Regions from separate parts of the Primorskyibacter flagellatus genome, predicted to be linked through region 2. Evidence: riboswitches for the same ligand, from Rfam matches in the RefSeq annotation. Region 2 holds a riboswitch; the other holds the start of a gene.

Region 1 (3,404 bases), on a different contig from region 2:
TCAGAAATCGGCAGGAGGCCCGAAAGCTCAACCCCTTTGGACACGGATGTGCCTTCAACCTGATTATAGGCAGTGGTGTACTGGATGAGATCGTCGATCTCGGTATAGAACAGCGTCGCCGTCACCTCTGCGCCGTTTGCAAAGGTCTTTTCCAGCCCCAGATCGAAGCTGCGGCTTTTCTCCGGGTCAAGGTTCGGGTTCGCGCCGAAGCCGCCGAACAGTTCGTTCAGGGACGGGGCGCGGAAGCCGTTGGCCAGCGTCGAGCGGATGGTAAGGTCATCGCGCAGCCGCCAGTTCAATGCGGCACGTCCGGTGGTGAAACCGCCGAATTGCAGGTTGTCGTCATGGCGAACGGACAGGGCCAGATCAAGATCGGGCGTCGCCGCGTATTGAACCTCGCCAAAGAGGCCGCGCACCACAACCTCGTCATCGGTGAAGCTTTCGGCAGTTTCGCGGGTCCAGTCGGCCCCGAAGGACACGGTCAGGGCGTCGGTCGCGGTCCAGGTTCCGTTATAGCCGACCTTGTCGCGTTCGCCTTCATAAGCCTGAGTGAAGGACAGCGGCGTGTCGCGATCCACGGTAAAGCGGGACATGTCGAATTCGTGATGCACGGCACCGGTATCGGCCTCGACATAGGCGCGCAGGCCCCGTTGTTGCGTGTCGCCGGTGCTGGCACCGGGGTCGTAGTCAAACTCGGAATCGAAGGCGAAGCCAGTCAGGCCGAGTTTCACATCCGGCGTGACGCGGTAATAGGCGTCGAACGTGTATTGGCCGCCGGCAAAGCCGTCCTCCTCATCGTCATTGGAGTAGGCGCTGATGCCGTCGGTGCGCACCCGCGAGGCGGTGACCGCGAACCCGGCATTGTCGGTCGCGATACCGTAGCTCAGCGTGCCGCGCGCGGTTCCGTAAGACCCGGCTTCGATCGCGACAGAGCCTTCGCGGCCCGGTTCTTCGGGGGCTTGGGCGGCGGTGATGGCGATGACGCCTGCCACGGCCTCGGACCCGTATAAGGCCGATTGCGCGCCTCTGACGACCTCGACCCGGCTGATGCCGCCGAGCAGCGTATTCTTCCAGTCAAAGCTGGTCTGGGTGGCGGATGGGTCGGAAATGTCGATGCCGTTCAGCAGCACCGGGGCGTATTTTTGGTCAAGCCCGCGCAGGCGGACGTAGTTTGCACCGCTATATGACAGACCACCGGGGCCGTCGGGCTGGGTGAAGGTGACGCCTGCCGTGCCGGAGATGATCGAAGACAGCGACGCGCTGGGCGTGTCGGCAATATCATCCTTGTCGATGACATCCACGGAAGCGCCTGTGCGCGACAGCGGCAGGCTGGACTGGTTGGCATAAACGGTGATCGTGTCGAGGATGGTGTATTCCTGCGCCATTGCGGGCAGGGCGAGGCCGATCGCCAGCAGGGAGGCCGGGGCGAGGGTTTGTTTCATGGACGATCCTTTCCAGATCGAAGCGGCGCAATCCGGGCACCGGCGCTTTATGTCTGGCTCGGGAAAGGGGTGCCCATCCGCGAACGGTGAAGGTCTGTCACCGCAACGGAGAACCGTTATCCCGGCGCCCCCCGCGCCCGAATAGGGTGATCTTCCCGGCAGGTCTCCTGGCTTGCGGGTCGTCGCTTGGTCGGGCCTTCCCGTGGGTGCGCGCACACCACAGTGACATCATCCGACCGCGCTCGCCGCTCACAGTTGCGGGGGCAGCCGCGGAATAAGGGCATGCCCCGCACCGCGTTCCCTCTTCGTCGGACGTTTGACAGCCCGAACCGAGATACGAACGCTCTACTGCGCAGGCATTTTCAAGGCAAGAGTGGAATTATAAGGGCGAAAGAAGGCTGTCAGACGGGATTGCATGGGACGGATGGGAATTCATACCGCCAACAGGGGGATTCCGCGCAAAAGCGACAGATGCAACCACGATTCGTGGCGATGGCTTGGCCAGTGCTGTGTGAAAGCGGTCACCAGTCGAGAAAAAATCGACAAACTCATGGGAAAAACGCGGCGCGGTTTGGGCGCTATATCTGGTGTGTAGTTTCTATCCATCCGCTACAAATCGCGTCCAGTTTTGCAGGATGGCAACGATATGTTGTTTTGTAGGGGTGTGGAAAACTAGATGCAGTGGCTCAGGACCATAAATTCCTATTGATCGCCATCAATTCCCATAGTATCCCTGTAAACACGATGAGGGACGGGACGAAGGGGCACACAAAGAACCCCGAAACATTCTCCCAACAAAAACAAGAACGGCAGGTTTCATACAGGCTCCGCCTTTCATCGTGACCAAAGATCCGGCGCGCGAGCGAGCAGACATCCCCCCAGATGGCGCGTGTAGCTGGACATATCCGCACAAAGCGGGACGAGGGTGGCGGGTTGATCAGTGGCAGCAGATCAGCCCGCCCTTTCGCGTTTAGGGACCGGGAAAACCGGGTGGGGCAATCGAAGGAAGCGGCAGGGCAGTGGGTCGCAGGTTCAGAGGCGAAAGCCAACTCAAGGTAGATGCGAAAGGCAGGGTATCCATCCCGGCCTCTTTTCGTCGTGTACTGGAAGAGTGCGATCCGAACTGGACCGAAGGGCTGAACCCCGAGCTTGTGATTGTCTATGGCGACCATCGCCGCAAATTTCTGGAATGCTACACGATCGAGGCCATCGAAGAGGTGGACAGCAAGATCGACGCAAAGCCGCGCGGATCGCGGCAACGCCGGATTCTGCAACAGCTTTTCCAAGGCCAGTCCCATCCCACCAATGTCGACGAGACCGGGCGTCTGGTCCTGCCTGCCAAGCTGCGCCAGAAGATCGGCCTTGACGGGCAGGCGTTTTTCATTGGCGCGGGCGATACGTTCCAGATCTGGAATCCCGAAACCTTTGAGCGGGAAGAACTGGCCAAGACCGAAGAATTCCTGGACGAGCTGCCCGAGGATTTCGATCCGCTGAGTTTCCTGGAAGATGAAGGAGGCGCGTAAGAGATGCCACCCGCCGCCCCGCCTTCTGCCCCGCATATCCCGGTCTTGCTACGCCCGCTTCTGCGGGCGGTTTCGCCTGTAGAAGGCATCTGGATTGACGGCACCTTCGGTGCGGGCGGCTATGCGCGCGGGTTGCTGGAGGCTGGTGCCGAGCAGGTCATCGGCATTGACCGCGACCCGATGGTTTTTGACATGGCCGGGGACTGGGCGGCGGAATATGGCGACAAGCTGCGGCTGGTCGAGGCGAATTTCGCCGATATGGATAAACATGCCGAGGGCGTCGACGGCGTGGTGCTGGATCTGGGCGTGTCCTCGATGCAGCTGGATCTGGCCGAGCGTGGCTTTTCCTTCATGCGCGACGGGCCGCTGGATATGCGGATGGGGGTCACGGGCGACAGCGCCGCCGATCTGGTCAACAGTGCCGAAGAGATCGATCTGG
Region 2 (3,404 bases):
CAGCGTCATCAGCGACGACAGCCCCACCACCACGATGCCGAAGCTGATCGCGGCAAGAATACGCACCCGTGGATCGACGCTGCCGATCCGTCCCGACACACGCAGCGCGCCGGTTTCGGTCAGCGTCTTTTCATTCTGTCCAAGCGCATGTGCCATGTCCTAGGCCTCCAGCTTGCGGCGCGCCGCGAGGTAAAAGCCCAGCCCGAACAGCCCCACGATATAGCCGATGCCGCCAAGGATGGTCTGAAAGCCGTTATGCTCCTTATAGGCCGCGATCTCACGGCGGAGGGGGCGGATTTCGTCGCGCACCGCCTCGGCGATGGCCTGCCGCTCTGTTCCGGTCAGCGTCGCGACTGTGACGCCGCCCGTCGCGGTCGCTTGAGGTATTTCGGCCATGGCGGAACTCGCGCTTTCCGGTGCCGCTTCGCCAAGAATCTCGGCCACCTGATCGGCAGGCATCGTTACCTCGGCGACATGGCCTGCCCCCAGATTGACGCTGAACATATGCGCCACGGGCAAAGAGGGGACGAAGATAAAGAACCCGTCCCCATCGGTGATCGCACGGCCCAGTTCGGCACCATCCGGACCGGTCACGACGACCTCTGCATTTGTGGCCATGTCACCGTTTGAAAACCCGATTTCGCCTTCGATGGCTTCACCGGCGGGGAACACCCCCGCGATGACCTTATGTGCCAGCGCAGGCAGGGGGGCCACGATCAGCATCAGAGCAAGGATCAGATGTTTCATGCGGGGAGTCCTTTGACGAACAGCTCGGGTTTGACCTTGCGGGCAAGCAATATGGCAAAGCCAGTCAGCACGGCCTCGATGGCCATGACCGGAACATGGGCAAAGAAGACCAGTTTCGCGGCGGGCAGGAATTCATCGCCCGACATGGCCAGAGAAACGGCCACCATCCCCGTCGTTGCGGCAATGGCAAAGGCCCCGCCAACACCGCCCCAGATGGCACCCTGAACCGGCGAGCCGCGCCCGATCAGCCGCCCGAACACCATCCAGGCCAGCACGGCGGGCAGCGCGATATTCACCGTATTGACCCCAAGCACCGTCAACCCGCCAAAGCCGAAGAACACCGCCTGCAACAACAGGCCGACAAACAGCGCCGGAAAAGCGGCGAAGCCAAGCAAAAGCCCGGCCAGACCGTTCAGAATCAGATGTACCGAGGATGGCCCGATGGGCACATGGATCAGCGAGGCGACAAAGAAGCTGGCCGACAGCACCCCCGCAGCGGGGATGCGTTCCAATGTCAGGCTGCGCAGGCCAAGCGCGATGCCGCCCACTGCCGCAACCGCCCCGGCGATCACCACCGGATTGGACAGCGCGCCATCTACGATGTGCATGGCCGGATCACTCCATGTCCCAGGCGCGGATCCAGATCACCGCGTCCTGGCTCAGTTCCTTGCCTTCATGCTCGGTCGCAGGGCCAGAGCCGAGCGCGGCAAAGCCCCAATATCCGGCCTTGGGGACTCCGAAAGTGAAATATCCGTTGGTATCGGAAACGGCGACAATGGTTCCACCCGGCAGCGCGCCCACGACCGGCGCGCTTGACGCAGCATTTTCCATGTCGGGCTCGGCCGCCATGTATTCGATTTCGATCTCGGCACCGGCAACCGGCTGGCCCTCGGCCAGGACCTGCCCGGTAAAGCTCGACCCGGCCAAGATGTTGTAAGGCTTGTTGAGCGGCACGATTTCCGTGGGCAAGCCGACCGGGTTCATCCAGTCGGTTGGCAATTCGCTGCGGTTCAGGAACGCCTTGGTGATCTGCTGGATATAGATATCCTCGGATTCCTCGTAATAAGGGACCGGCACCGTGACCAGAATGTAATCGCCCGAGCGTTTGACCGGCACGCTTCCCTTGAAGGCGGCACCGCTGTTTTCGCCGCCGGTGAATTGTACGGGCTCCAGCGTGTCCTTCAGGTCAGTCTTTTCGCCATTATGGATCATGTAGAAGTCTTGTGGCAGATCCAGGTCCATCACATGACCGTTGTCCATGGGATGCCAGAAGATCAGCTTTACCGGCACATCGCCGGGGCGTTCGATCATCGTGTCTGTGGTATATTCCAGCAGGAAATGTCCCGAGGCCATCGCAGGCAGGGTCAGCGCAACAGCGCTGGCAATAAGGGTCTTCTTCATCAATCCGTCCCGTTTATGGTGCCACACCCGGCACCTTTTTCATGTGAACGGCGGGGAAAGATCAGACCGGGACGGTGCACCAGAGATCGGCGCGCGGATGCCACGGCCAAACGCACACCCCGGCGTCCGGTGGATGCGCCCCGTTTACCATGGGGCACATGTCCGGCAGGTCTCCTGGCTTGCGGGTCAATGCGTTGGGCCAGCCTTCCCGGATTGCTCCAGTGGCATATTGGCCCTGCTCGCCGCTGACAGTTGCGGGGGCAGCTGTAGACTTGGCGCGAAACGGCACCGCACTACATTCCCTCTTTCGCCCGAAAAGCAACGGGACCGGTCATGGCGCTTAATTGACAGACCAGGATGCCTGGCGTCAATCCATAATACGTGCCGCAGGCCACCAGTTCTGTGCAACGGCCCTAAGACTCGGCGGTTTGCGCGCGCAACAGATAGGTGTCCATGATCCAGCCATGCCGCGCCCGCGTCTCTGCTCGGATTCGGATAATCCGTTGCGCGACATCGCCGATCCGGCCATGCTCCAGTATCTGTTCCGGCATTCCCAGAAAGGCCCCCCACCAGATACGCGTATCGGGAGGCAGGGTCTGAAAGGTGCAATCGCCATCCAGCATCACGACCAACGTCTCTGCGTCCTCGGGCCAGCCATGATCGCGCAGCCGCCGCCCTGTTGTGATCGTTACCGGCCCGTTGAGCGTGTTCAGCGTCAGCGCATGCGCTGCCGTCAGGGCCTGAATGGCGGTGATACCCGGCACCACCCGCAGGCGCGGCACGGGGGTCAGCCGCCGGGCAATGCGCAGCGTGCTGTCGTATAGCGAAGGATCGCCCCAGACCAGCAGCGCCACCGGCCCGTTCTGCCCTGCCCCGGCCAGCGCGCTCTGCCAGCGGCGGGCGATCTCGTCATGCCAACGCGCGACTCTTTCGCGATAAGGCAAGGCGGGGTCGCGCACCGGGTAGTCAAAGGTGACAACCCGCGCCTGCGTGCCGCTGGCTTTCAGGATGTGGTATCGCAACGCCGCCAGGTCGCCCTTGCCCGCGCCCTTGTCAGGCACCAGCACCACTGCCGCATCGCGCAGGGCCTGCATTCCCTCGCCGGTGACATGCGCCGGGCTGCCGGTACCAATGCCGATCAGCCAAAGATCGAAGGATGCGGCGGTCATGCCGGTGGCTCGGCCAAGGGGCCATAAAGGATCAGCGCCGCGCTGTCGCCAACCTCCTGTGACAGCCGTGCGGCCAGAGTTGTAACA

Evidence for each region. Region 2 has a riboswitch for cobalamin ahead of ACN0WV_RS06720 (DUF4198 domain-containing protein). Riboswitches for the same ligand answer to the same signal wherever they lie in the genome.
Region 1: another riboswitch for cobalamin. It lies ahead of ACN0WV_RS12255 (TonB-dependent receptor plug domain-containing protein); the one in region 2 lies ahead of ACN0WV_RS06720 (DUF4198 domain-containing protein).

Annotation. Positions count from the first base shown of each region.
Region 1 covers NZ_JBLWVF010000010.1:50,765-54,168, forward strand. Annotated here, with positions in the region: gene ACN0WV_RS12255 (TonB-dependent receptor plug domain-containing protein) at 1-1,442, opposite strand, end outside; cobalamin riboswitch at 1,583-1,791, opposite strand; gene mraZ (division/cell wall cluster transcriptional repressor MraZ) at 2,462-2,965, shown strand; gene rsmH (16S rRNA (cytosine(1402)-N(4))-methyltransferase RsmH) at 2,969-3,404, shown strand, end outside.
Region 2 covers NZ_JBLWVF010000004.1:68,809-72,212, reverse strand. Annotated here, with positions in the region: gene cbiQ (cobalt ECF transporter T component CbiQ) at 1-156, opposite strand, end outside; gene ACN0WV_RS06730 (cobalt ABC transporter permease) at 160-747, opposite strand; gene cbiM (cobalt transporter CbiM) at 744-1,355, opposite strand; gene ACN0WV_RS06720 (DUF4198 domain-containing protein) at 1,363-2,148, opposite strand; cobalamin riboswitch at 2,296-2,495, opposite strand; gene cobF (precorrin-6A synthase (deacetylating)) at 2,562-3,317, opposite strand; gene cobA (uroporphyrinogen-III C-methyltransferase) at 3,314-3,404, opposite strand, start outside.